3 regions of the Priestia sp. SB1 genome follow, and region 1 is predicted to be linked to each of the others. Evidence: riboswitches for the same ligand, from Rfam matches in the RefSeq annotation. Region 1 holds a riboswitch; each other region holds the start of a gene.

Region 1 (4,431 bases):
GAATATGACTGTTGTGATCCAATTCAATATTATTTGCAAAATTCCGTTTATTCATTATGATCCTCCGCTTTCTTGATTACAGTGTTAAATACTCAGCAACCGGCCCAAGCACAAGCACTGGGAAAAACGTAAGTGCTCCTACAATAACGGTAGTTCCAATTAAAATGCCGCTAAATAAAGACGTATCCGTTTTAAATGTTCCAGGTGTTTCGGGAACAAGCTGCTTAGATGCTAGTGAGCTCGATACCGCCAGCATTGTAATTAGTCCGAAGTAGCGTCCAATATACATAACAATTCCCGTAGAAATGTTCCAAAACGGCGTTGCGTCACCGAGTCCTTCAAAACCGGACCCATTGTTTGCTGCTGACGACGTAAATTCGTACAGTGCCTGACTTAACCCGTGAAAGCCAGGGTTTGATATACCTTCCATTCCTAAATGAGTGGTAAGTGCTACGGCTGTTCCTCCTAAAATTAGCAGCGGCTGCAGAATAAGCGTCACGGCAATGAGTTTCATTTCTTTTCCTTCAATTTTTTTACCTACGTATTCTGGTGTTCTTCCAACCATTAAACCTGATAAAAATACGGCAATGATGACGTACATCATAACATTCATAAATCCTGCTCCGACACCGCCAAATACGGTATTTAACAGCATATTTCCAAGCGTTAATAACCCGGTAAGAGGCGTCAGGGTATCGTGCATGGTGTTGACTGCACCTGTTTCACTTGCTGTCGTCACGATGGCGTAAAGCGTCGACATGCCGACACCAAAACGGACTTCTTTCCCTTCCATATAACCGCTCGCTTCATTTAGATGAAAAGCACCAAGTCTTGGATTGCCTCCCCACTCTGTTACAAACGCTGTGCTTAAAATAACGATAAACAGCATACTCATCGCTACAAACAAGATGCGGCCTTGTTTACGCTGTCCAATCATTTTTCCGTACGTAAAAGGAAGGGCTGTTGGCAATAACAGCATAAGGACGATTTGTAATACATTGCTCCACGCATTAGGATTTTCAAATGGATGAGCTGAATTGACACCAAAAAATCCCCCTCCGTTGTTGCCTAGCTCTTTGATTGAAAGAAAAGAAGCAACTGGTCCCCTTGCTATTTGCTGCGTTGCTCCTTCTAATGTATGGGCAGTCACAGTCCCGCTTAACGTTTGAGGGACACCTAAAAACGCAAATAAAATGCCTGTTATAAAAGCGATAGGAAGTAAAATACGCGTAATTGACTTTACAAAGTCAACAAAAAAGTTTCCCATTTCCTTCCCTGCTAGCCCGCGAATAAAAGCGATTGCTACTGCAAGTGCCGTTGCTGGTGCAGCAAACATCATAAATACAACGGCTGCCATTTGCGAGAAATAGGACAAACCGGATTCACCGCTGTAGTGCTGCAAGTTCGTATTTGTCATAAAACTAATGGCCGTGTTAAAAGCAAGAGCCGGATCCATTCCTTTAATGTGGCTTGGGTTAAGCGGCAGTACCTCTTGAAACCGGAAGATAAGATACACTACAAAAATCATAAACGTATTTGTTAACACAAGAGCCAATGCATATTGCTTCCACGTCTGATTATGCCCTTTAATTCCTGCTGCTTTAAACATAACTGTTTCTATCTTTCCTACCAAGCTAGTGTTTTTATCGTTTGAAAACACATTCGCTATATAAATACCTACGGGCTTTGCAATAAGCGCTACAAAAACAAGCAGCAGCGCAACTGATAGTAGAAAAATCCCCACGTTTTATTCCTCCGCTTATTAAAATTGTTCTGGATTTAACAGTACATATACTAAATAAATTAAAACGAGAACTGAAATACCTAACAAAATGAACGACACGTTCACTTCTCCTCTCTTTCGTCTACTACATGAGACGACCAGCAAATAATTCCGTACATAGCAGCTGTTAATATGGCAAGTGTTCCAAGCATGATTATATCCACGTTGCTCCCTCCTGACTTTTTCCTAACAAAAATGATAGCTTCTAAGCTTAGTAACTATTGCTTTACATAAACCATCACGTCCAAGAAAGCTAAAGGCGAGACGTGATGCTATTTTTTTCCACTAAAAAACCGCAGAAGAGAGTTCTCTTCCGCGGTTTAATGCACGACAAATAAGCCGTAATTGACACGAATTTTTTACTCCCAAAACGCTTACGGAGTTAGCTGTCGGATTCGGGTTATGGAAGTAACCCTACTCAGTTAAGAGATTCACCCCTAGTACATACGTACAAAATATTGGGTCCCCCGCTCATAATTGATTAAGCGTATCTTTGTTATTTAATTTTTAGACTTAATAATAGTTTTTACTGCTGCGTTTAAAACTTTGATTAACTAACGTAGACAAATAGCGGTTTGCTAGATCAAAAGATTGCTGATCGCACATGGCCCGATATTCAATCATTTGAATCATTTGCTTAGATAAATGCATCCTGACGCTCCTTTCACCTATATTTTGAAAGGAGCGTACTATCCGCTGTTATAGAAAACGACCACGATTACACCATCCTCTCTCTTAACGCTTACGAAGTTAGCTGACGGGTTCGGGTCAAGAAAGTAACCCTACTCAATTAAGAGATTCACCCCTGATAATTGGGTCCTCCGCTCTTTCCTTCTCTTTCAGAAAAGACTCAGCGTTTCACAGTGGAACGTTTCATGAGAGTAATCTTACTCCTGTTAAAATTTACTGTCAACAACATTTTTTGAAATTTTAAAAGCTTTATTTTTCTATGTTTATTCATTATTTTAAAATAATAGATTCAAAAAAAACGAACCACTAATCAAATACCTTGATCAATGGTTCGTTTTTCACTTTGGCTAACATACGTCTGTTTCAGCCTCTTTTTTAGCTCATTTTCTCAATTTCATTTACAAGAATTGAAATGGCATCCGTTTTTGTTGCTTCACGCATTGTACGCTTCATCGTACTTGCCTGCTGCTGAAGCTCATTTACTTCACGCAAAAACAGTTCTTTTGTTAACTGCTCTTCTTCTACAACCATACAGTAGCCTTTTTTCTTAAAGGATTGTGCATTTAAAATTTGATCTCCGCGACTCTGTGCTTTTGATAAAGGAATAATCATCATCGGTTTATGAAGAGCTAAAAACTCAAAAATGGCATTGGATCCGCCGCGTGTAATCACATAATCAGTTGCCGCTAGAACATCAGGAAGCTGTTCGTTTACGTATTCTAACTGACGGTATCCCGACTCTTTTTCAAGGCTTGTATCAATATTGCCTTTTCCGCAAAGGTGTACAATTTGGAATTTCTTTTGCAGTTCAGGCAAAGACTCTCGAACGATTTCATTAATACGGCGTGCTCCTAAACTTCCGCCCATAATCGTTAAAATGGGGCGCTTATCATAAAAGCGTAGCCAGCTTTCCCCGTTCGCTGCGCTTCCGCTAAATAGCTCTTTTCGAATAGGTGAACCAACAACCTGCACTTTTTCTTTTGGAAAGTAGTTTGCGGCTTCATCAAAAGAAGTGAAAATTTTAGTGGCAAATTTCTGCGCAATTTTATTTGCCAGTCCCGGTGTTAAATCACTTTCATGAATGAACACGGGAATGTTTAAAGATTTAGCAGCCATTACCACAGGAACTGTGACGAAACCGCCTTTTGAAAAAACAAGAGAAGGCTTTAACTTTTTCAGCACGCGACGTGCATCGCCAACCCCTTTTGCTACTCGAAATACATCTTTTACATTTTCCATATCTACGTATCGACGCAGCTTCCCGCTTGAAATCGCATGATATGGAACGTTTAATTTTGTAATTAATTCTTTCTCAATACCATTGTGAGAACCGACATAATGGATATCCCATTTTTCACTGTCTAATTCTTTCATGATGGCAATGTTTGGTGTTACGTGTCCAGCTGTTCCGCCTCCGGTAAAAACGATAACTTGCTTACTCATTTTTTCTTCCTCTCTTTACTTCACTTAATCGATCTGTTTTGACATCAATTTTTATCTGATCTTTTTAGCATGCAATCTGACATGTAAAACGATGGTTTTATTATAGCATTTTTCTTTTTACATATGTATGATAAGGCGTATAAAAGCATGCTATACTTTTCATAAGGAGTGATGATAATGAACAAATCTGTACCTGCAGTAAAAGGTGACACAGTGGATTCCGAAACGCGCTGTACGCACTATCATACGGATAAAGATATTATTGCAATAAAATTTTATTGCTGTCATACATATTATCCATGCTATCAATGTCATAACGCACATGCGGATCACGACATTAAAAGATGGCCAACATTTATGTTTAATGAAAAAGCTATTCTTTGCGGAGTATGTAAACATGAGCTCTCAATTAATGAATACTTAACCTGTAACTCGACTTGCCCTCACTGTCGTTCTTCTTTTAATCCTGGATGCAGCCTGCATGGACACATTTATTTTGAACAAAAAAGCTGAAC
Region 2 (4,431 bases), on a different contig from region 1:
CGAAGCATCTATGTACTTTTTTCCATCTTGGTCGTACAAATAAATTCCTTTTCCATATGAAATAACTGGGTAGTCGTCGTCGAGCAGCGGCTTTATCACATGGGTTTTATTCATTTCCGCACTCTCCTTTCAAACACACACTCTTATTAAACTGTATGCTGAAAAGAAGAGTTTCTTGCCAATAAAAAAAGCCCTAGCATATAGCTAGAGCTTTTACACATATTAAGCTGATTGCGTTACAGATTTATCGATACGCTTTGCTTCTGACTCAGCCACAATAACGGCACACGCAGCGTCTCCTGTAATATTTACAGACGTACGAAGCATATCAAGCAAGCGATCAATTCCGATAATTAATCCGATACCTGCTACAGGCAGGCCAACCGAACTCAGTACCATCGCTAGCATAATAAGACCAACTCCCGGCACGCCTGCTGTACCAATACTAGCAAGCACCGCTGTCAACACAACCGTCACAAGAGCGCCCAACGACAGATCAACCCCGTATACTTGCGCAATAAAAATAGTCGCTACACCTTGCATAATTGCCGTTCCATCCATGTTAATAGTTGCACCTAATGGCTGAACAAAACTGCTGATAGACTCGGGGACACGAAGATTTTTTTGCGCCACATTCATTGAAATCGGAAGCGTTGCATTACTGCTTGATGTACTGAATCCAACTGTCATCGCAGGAGCAAACCCCTTAAAAAATTCAATAGGGTTACGTCTGGCCATAAGAGCGACTGATCCCCCATATGTTACGATTGAATGGATGAACAGCGCGAGCACGACTACAATCATGTATAGCCCCATCGCTTTAATTGCCTGCCAGCCTTGACTTCCAACCGCGGTTGCAAGAAGCCCAAATGTTCCGTACGGAGCAAACTTCATCACTAGATTCACAAGGTACATCATCAATTCATTTCCTTGCTCAAGTAAATTGTAAAGTCCTTTTGTTTTACTTCCAAGCATCGTGATACCAAAACCGATAAAGATAGAGAAAACGATAAGTTGAAGCATATTCCCTTCAGCCATCGCTTGAATTGGATTGACTGGAATCATATTTAAGAATGTCTCTCCAACAGGTGGTGCTTTTTCAGCTTCAAAAGAAGCGTTTTGTGTATCAAAAGATCCAAATGTACCCGGTTTAATTGCATACGCTAAAATTAAACCGATAATAATTGCAACGGTTGTTGTCACTAGGAAGTAGGAAACTGTTTTTGCCCCGATTCTTCCTAATTTTTTAGGATCTCCTAAACCTGCTACACCTAACGTGATAGAGAAAAACACAATTGGTACAACAAGCATTTTAATTAAGCTTAAGAAAATTTGGCCAAGCGGTGTAAACAAGTACTTGTCCAGCGGAGCAAAAGCACTTGGAGCAAAAGCATTGATTAACACTCCTACAATAGCGCCAGCAATTAGCGCGATAATAATCTTTGTCGATAGCTTCATCGATTTACCTCCCGTAAATAAATTATATTAGAATGATTCTAACTACCATACTTATTTTACCATGCATTGAGGGCGATAACACTCAAAATATACAATATATTAAAAATTTTCAGATTAATAGTTTAGGAATATTTTTAGCTATACAAAAAACCATGAGAATATCATGGTTTCATAGACCTGTTATTCCCTCACTGAATGCTTACGGAGTTAGCTGTCGGATTCAGGTATGTGAGTTACCCTACTTGATTCATTCAAGATTCACCCCAAGTACATTACGCACAAATATGGGTCCTCCGTTCTCTTATAAAGCAAAAGAGATTAAGCAAATAATTTTCTTTAATATTTTTGCATGATAATAATTGTTACTTTAATTAAAATTCATTTTATATGTTTCTGTCAAGTTTTTATTCAAAAATAATGCATGATTTTATCGTAAAAAGTTGAGAATTGTTATATTTTAAAATATTTACATCATATTTCAATAAACCAAAAACACCTATTTAACAAGACTTACAATCTAATGAATAAAAAATTAATTCAAAAAATAGTTTATAAAGTGAACTTTATTCTCGTTAATATCATTCATAAATATGTATAATTATTCTAATATCCATGTACTTTACTGCTTCCATAAATATTTTACTTATCCAAAAAAAAAAAACTCTTTCCAACTGTTGATTTTATCCTTGTACTGCTTGATATACACTCCCTAAAATTTCACTGACTTTATTGATGCGAAGAAATCGACATTATCAATTCCCCTTATTCTACTTAATTCTGCTCAAGATAGAAGTATAGATTTCCTACTATCTTTTAAAAAAGGAGCGGGTAATTATCATATAAAACTATCGGAGTTGGAGCGGTGCAAGTTCTTTACTTTTTACTTATTCCCTCTCGTTGATTTAACCCATAAAAAAAAGAGGCCGTGACGGCCTCTTTTTTTATACAGTAACAGGTTCAGAACTTGCTTTACGATTCTTTAATTTTCCAACAATGTCACGAGCTACCCACACACCACACGCACTTGCCTGCGCGAGTCCTCGCGTAATACCAGCTCCGTCTCCTCCCACGTATAAACCGGAAATTTCAGTTTCAAACTTATCGTTTAACTTCGGACGGGCGGAGTAAAATTTCGCTTCCACACCGTAAAACAGCGTATGTTCAGATGCTAACCCAGGCGTTACATGATCCAGTGCTTCTGTCATTTCAATTAAGCTTTTCATTGTATTGTATGGAAGCACTAAACCCAAATCACCAGGGACAGCTTCTTTTAACGTTGGTTCTAAAAAGCCTTCTTTAATTCGATTCGCTGTTGAACGGCGCCCCTTTAAAATATCTCCATACTTTTGAACAACTAAGCCTCCGTTTGACAGCATATTAGCTAATCTTGATACTTCGTGCGCATATTCGTTCGGCTGATCAAATGGATCCGAAAATTTATGAGAAACAAGCAGCGCAAAGTTCGTATTTTGACTTCCAAGCTTCGGATCTTTGTATGCGTGTCCATTTGCTAACATAATCCCTGAATGATTCTCTACTACCACATGCCCTGAAGGATTGCTGCAGAACGTTCTGACTCTTGTACCTACAGACGTATTGTAAATAAATTTCCCTTCGTACAAGTGCTTGTTGATTTCTTCCATAACAACGTTAGATGTTTCTACTCGAACACCGATGTCTACTTGATTGTTAATCATTTTTAAACGGCGTTTTTTTAGTAAGTCGCTCATCCACTTCGAGCCGTCTCGACCTGGTGAAACCACGACTTTATCAGCCGTAATTCTGTCACCATTCTTCAATTCAATACCGCGCACGATATGCTGACCATCTTCTTTTTCTGTTATTAAATCGGCTACTTCCGTTTTATACTGCATATCAATTTTTTCTTTTAAGTATTCATAAATGCTTTTTAAAATTTCTAAATTTTGCTCTGTTCCTAAATGACGCACTTGGGCACGCAATAACTTTAATCCTGCTGCGTATCCGCGTTTTTCAATTTCACGAACTTTATCAGTTAACGGATCCGTAATCGTATCGGTTGCTCCGTGTTTTAAATTAATTTCATCCACGTATTTAATTAAATCTACCACCTGTGATTCAGACAGATAATCCGTCATCCAGCCTCCAAATTCACTGGTGATATTAAACTTCCCATCTGAATATGCGCCGGCTCCACCGAAACCATTTGTGATAGAACAAGCAGGCAAACAGCCAGCAAACTCTTTTCTGCCAACTGCAGGCGGACATTTTTCAATTTTTTTCTGAAGAATCGGACAATTACGTCGATAGATATCGTGTCCTTTATCGATTAATAAAATAGTTGCTTCCGGTAATTTTAACGTTAGCTCATAGCAAGTAAAAATTCCAGCGGGTCCTGCCCCTACCACAATAACATCATAATTTGAGTTCATTGTACATTCTCCCATCATCTTTTTTCTTTGGGTAAAAGATAAAAGTTATTGACCGAATTTTCTTTTTTTATTATCATTCGGTTATTTTCTAGCCATTTGATAATATATCAAAAACAAACCCTTTAGTCAACAATATACACGAACATTAAAATAAAAAAAATAAAAAAACATTCGTTTTTATTTTAACCAAATAAAAACCAGCGAACGAATAGCAAGCGCTACGAAATGTTCACTGGTTCTTTAATATACGGAAGAGCAATTTCTACTTTTGTTCCTACTCCTACTTTACTCGCAAATGAAATATGCCCTTGATGCTGTTCGATTATTCGGTAGCTAATCATTAATCCTAGCCCTGTTCCTGTTTGTTTGGTGGAATAAAATGGTTCACCTAGCCGAGCTAAAGATTGCTCATCAATTCCACATCCTTCATCCTCGATAATGACCATGCCGTATTCATTTCTTTTCTCAACGGTAACTTTAACTGTACCTTTGCTCATTGACTCAAGCGCATTTTGAATTAAATTAATAAAAACTTGTTTAAGCGCATTTTCTTCACAAAAGA
Region 3 (4,431 bases), on a different contig from region 1:
TGTTAGGGGGGAGGGAACCGCACGATGAATTGTGCGGATTTTTTTATTGGTAGGGTAAACGTAGATTTCATCTATTTAGTTGCTTCTAGCAGTTGATTGGAGGGACACCTGCGAGAAAAGCGGAATAGGTGAGACCCCGCAGGAGCGCACGCGACGAGGAGGCTCACCAGCCCCCCCGCGGAAAGCGAAGCCTTGCACGGAATTCAACAGCGATGTAACAAGCCATCCATACTAGCGCATTTATCCTATTTGTTCGTTTTTAGATTGAAGTGATTTCGTTATGTCTCAATCTCCTTTTTTAGTAATTTTTCACTAAGTAGGCTAGTATACGTAGCACTTTTTTCCCTCATGCATATGTTAACAATAAGGAGGGACAAGTAATATGAAAAAAATCTATCTTGATGCAGGACATGGTGGGGCAGATGCAGGAGCAGTTGGAGCAAGCGGACTGTATGAAAAAAACTTAGTGTTAAAAATTCAACAATATTTAATAAGCTATTTAAATAGCACTTACAGTGACTTTACGATTAAAACCACCCGTACCACAGATACTTTTTTATCGTTATCTCAGCGAGCTTCTCAAGCTAACTCGTGGGGAGCAGATGCATTTATGTCTATTCACGTAAATGCCGGTGGAGGAACAGGATACGAAGATTATGTTTATAGAAGCGCTAGCAATGCTAGTAAAACGTTTCAATCGATTGTGCACGGGCAAGTACAGCCAACGCTGCTGTCGTATAATCATCCGAATCGCGGACGAAAATCGGCCAATTATGCGGTGCTTCGCTTAACAAATATGCCTGCAGTATTAACTGAAATAGCTTTTATTGATAGGAGCGCCGATGCAGCACTTCTTCAAAATGAAGCTTTTTTAAAAAGCATGGGTGAATCGTATGCAAAAGGAATTGCCGTATATTTAAATTTACCTCGTCGTGCAGTTCCAAATCCATCGCCATCTCCAACACCGACACCAAATCCATCACCTTCTGAACCAGGTGAAAAAACGTATACAATTAAGCAAGGAGATACGCTGTACAGTGTTGCACAGAAGTACGGCATAACAGTACAGGAGCTTCAAGAAGCAAATACAGGGCTTTCGGATCCTTTAACCCTAAAGGTTGGAAAAACAATTGTTATTCCTTCAGGAACTTCACCAAACCCATCTCCAACACCGTCACCAACTCCACCTTCTGAACAATATCCACTTCCCAATGGAATTTTAAAACAAGGCGATTCTGGAGAAGCAGTGAAACAGCTTCAAAGAGCATTAAACGCGGTTAATTTTAAAGTAGGGTCAGTAGACGGAATATATGGAGTACAAACGAAAGATGCAGTCAGACGTTTTCAGCTTGTGTATCTTCCTTATGATGTAGATGGCATTTATGGTCCTCAAACGAAAAACAAGCTAGCAGCCGTTTTAAAAGCAAAAAGTTAAAGAAAGCAGGTCTTCTGTAAGCAGGCAGAAGGCCTTTTGTTTTCCCCTTAAAAGCGCCTTAAGTACTATTTTATCGTTTACGTAAAATAATGCTTTACAAACCATTTGTACGGGAGTATATTATCTAAGAACAAAGGATAGTTATGAAAGAAACATGTTATCGATCATACTCTTTAACCGAAAATTATATTGACCTGTTATCGCTTAATTCGTCAGAAGTGGGGGACCCAAATTTGTGCATTGTCACTTGGGGTGAATCCTTTTTTAAAAGGTAGGGCTACTCTCATAGCCCGAATCCGACAGCTAACCCCATAAGCGTTTTGGAGAGGAGGTTTAAGCTGTGTAAAAACGCTGAGAACCCTTAGTGTTTTTTTTGTGCGCTTTTTTAACATAAAAAGGTATTTTTTAGGGATAATATCACTTATTCATGAACTTGTAACGGAGCTTAGCAACGAACAGTGAATAGTAGCTAAGCAATCATCGGAGGGAAATTACGTGAACTATTCAGTTCTCAAGAGATTATTGATTGGAAAGCCGCTCAAAACAAAAGAGTTAGGCGATCAAAAGCTTAGTAAGCTTAAAGCGCTGGCTATTTTATCATCAGATGCCTTATCTTCAGTGGCTTATGGAACAGAACAGATTTTGATTGTCCTTGCAACAGTGGGCGTGCTTGCCTATTGGTATTCGATTCCAATTGCGATTGGGGTATTGGTGCTGCTGACGGCTTTAATTCTTTCATATCGTCAAATTATTTATGCGTATCCGCAAGGCGGAGGAGCTTATATTGTTTCGAAAACCAATTTAGGAGAAAATCCTGGACTTATCGCTGGGGGATCACTGTTAGTAGATTATATTTTAACAGTTGCCGTGAGTGTTTCAGCAGGAACCGATGCTTTAACTTCGGCTTTTCCAACGCTGCATCACTATAACGTAGTAATTGCGTGTTTGCTGGTGATTTTTATTACGGTTTTAAATTTACGAGGTGTAACAGAATCCGCTTCTGTCTTAGCTTATCCGGTTTATTTATTTGTGATTGCTCTTATTTTGTTAATAGCGGTGGGCTTCTTCAAAATAGTGACAGGTCAAGTTTCACCTGAGCTTCATACATCTCTCGGTACCGTGGTGCCAGGTATTAGTTTGTTTTTATTATTAAAAGCTTTTTCATCAGGCTGTTCGGCATTGACTGGTGTAGAAGCTATTTCGAATGCAGTGCCTAACTTTAAAGATCCAGGTGCAAAAAATGCTGTTCATACATTAATGCTGATGGGCGGTATTTTAGCCGTTTTATTTTCTGGCATCACGTTTTTAGCTTATTGGCTTGGCATTTCTCCAAAAGCAGATGAAACGGTTGTATCACAAATTGCATCGAGTGTATTTGGACGAAATGGGTTTTATTATTTTATTCAAGGCACCACAGCTCTGATTTTAGTGCTAGCGGCGAATACAGGTTTTTCAGCTTTCCCTTTGCTTGCCGTAAACTTATCGTCTGATAAATACATGCCAAGAATGTTTCAAATTCGCGGCGATCGACTAGGCTATTCAAATGGAATTGTGACCCTTGGAATTGCTTCTATTGTCTTACTTGTCGCTTTTAAAGGAGCGACGGAACAATTAATTCCTCTTTATGCAGTTGGAGTGTTCATTCCATTTACGCTTTCTCAAACAGGCATGATTGTCAAATGGCTTAGAGAAAAGCCGGCCGGCTGGCAAGGAAAGCTAACCATTAACTTAATTGGTGCCCTCATTACCTTAACGGTGCTAATCATTTTGTTTACAACGAAGTTTTCACAAGTATGGTCCGTGCTCGTTTTCTTACCGGTTATCGTTTATATTTTTCATCGCATTCATACGCATTATGAAGCGGTAGGAGAGCAGCTTCGTATTAAGCAAGGAGAAAAGATTGGAAAGCTTGAAGGAAGTGTGGTCATTGTTCCTGTAGCAGGAATGACAAAGGTAGTGGAAAATTCATTGAACTATGCAAGAACGATTGGTGATACCGTTATTGCGGTGCACGTTGCTTTTGACCGAGAAAGTGAAAAGAGAATGGAAGAGAAGTGGGAAAAGTGGCAGCCTGATATTCGTATTGTTACGTTTCACTCTCAATACCGCAGTCTTGTGCGTCCGCTGTTTCGATTCATCGATATGGCTGAAGAAAAAGCCCGGGAAAATAATATGGCTATTACGGTTGTTATTCCGCAGTTCATCACGAAAAAAAGCTGGCAAAACATCCTTCATAATCAGTCCAGTCTGCTGTTAAAAGCACATTTGCTTTACCGTAAAAACGTAATCGTTACAACGGTACCTTATCGTTTTAAAAAATAATGAAACATGACTAAAAACCTCCAACTTATATGTTGGAGGTTTTTAATTTTTAAATTCACATACACTAACCATAATTGAATCTCATCAAAGGCACAAACGGAGGGATTGCATGAGTGAATTAATTAAGTTATTGCGAAAAGGAAATAAATCGGCCATGATGGCCGCTATAGTTAATACCATTATATCCATTATTAAAGGGATTGCTTTTGCTTTAACGGGAAATGTAGCGATGTTTGCTGAAACGATGCACAGCTTAGGAGACGCAGCAAATCAGTTCTTTGTTTTTATAGGTTCAGCATTAAGCAAAAAAGCTCCGACCAAACGATTTCCAAACGGATTTGGACGATTGGTTAATCTCGTTTTATTAGGGGCGGTTCTTGTAGTAGGAATTATGGCATTTGAAACGATTAAAGAAGGGTATCATCATATTCTTCATCCGACGAAGTCTTCAGGCTTTATTTTAAATATTGCAGTACTTGGCATCTCGGTATTACTTGAGATGTTTGTCCTCTTTAAGGCAATGAAAGAAATTTTGCACGATGTCGGAATGAATACTGCAGAGGTCAATGTTTTTACGCAAAGCTTTGTTCATCTAAAGAAAGCAAAGCCAGCAACTAAGCTTGTTTTTATGGAAGATCTGGTAGCCACTGGAGGAGGCGTATTGGCTTTAATCG

Evidence for each region. A riboswitch is a leader RNA that binds a small molecule or an ion and turns the genes downstream of it on or off. The one in region 1 is predicted to bind cyclic di-AMP.
Region 2: it holds a riboswitch for cyclic di-AMP, as region 1 does, so the genes downstream of both, WKH56_RS00885 (dicarboxylate/amino acid:cation symporter) here and kdpF (K(+)-transporting ATPase subunit F) in region 1, are expected to answer to the same signal.
Region 3: it holds a riboswitch for cyclic di-AMP, as region 1 does, so the genes downstream of both, WKH56_RS01160 (APC family permease) here and kdpF (K(+)-transporting ATPase subunit F) in region 1, are expected to answer to the same signal.

Annotation. Positions count from the first base shown of each region.
Region 1 covers NZ_JBBJSS010000005.1:540,087-544,517, forward strand. The annotation lists gene kdpB (potassium-transporting ATPase subunit KdpB) at 1-55, opposite strand, end outside; gene kdpA (potassium-transporting ATPase subunit KdpA) at 77-1,738, opposite strand; gene kdpF (K(+)-transporting ATPase subunit F) at 1,763-1,849, opposite strand; cyclic di-AMP (ydaO/yuaA leader) riboswitch at 2,141-2,281, opposite strand; gene WKH56_RS21460 (hypothetical protein) at 2,297-2,434, opposite strand; cyclic di-AMP (ydaO/yuaA leader) riboswitch at 2,507-2,649, opposite strand; gene WKH56_RS21465 (undecaprenyldiphospho-muramoylpentapeptide beta-N-acetylglucosaminyltransferase) at 2,849-3,916, opposite strand; gene WKH56_RS21470 (CHY zinc finger protein) at 4,094-4,429, shown strand.
Region 2 covers NZ_JBBJSS010000001.1:164,894-169,324, forward strand. The annotation lists gene WKH56_RS00880 (aspartate aminotransferase family protein) at 1-114, opposite strand, end outside; gene WKH56_RS00885 (dicarboxylate/amino acid:cation symporter) at 223-1,458, opposite strand; cyclic di-AMP (ydaO/yuaA leader) riboswitch at 1,639-1,793, opposite strand; gene WKH56_RS00890 (NAD(P)/FAD-dependent oxidoreductase) at 2,400-3,869, opposite strand; gene WKH56_RS00895 (ATP-binding protein) at 4,088-4,431, opposite strand, start outside.
Region 3 covers NZ_JBBJSS010000001.1:220,223-224,653, reverse strand. The annotation lists gene WKH56_RS01170 (hypothetical protein) at 80-235, shown strand; gene WKH56_RS01165 (N-acetylmuramoyl-L-alanine amidase) at 383-1,435, shown strand; cyclic di-AMP (ydaO/yuaA leader) riboswitch at 1,627-1,768, shown strand; gene WKH56_RS01160 (APC family permease) at 1,931-3,757, shown strand; gene WKH56_RS01155 (cation diffusion facilitator family transporter) at 3,867-4,431, shown strand, end outside.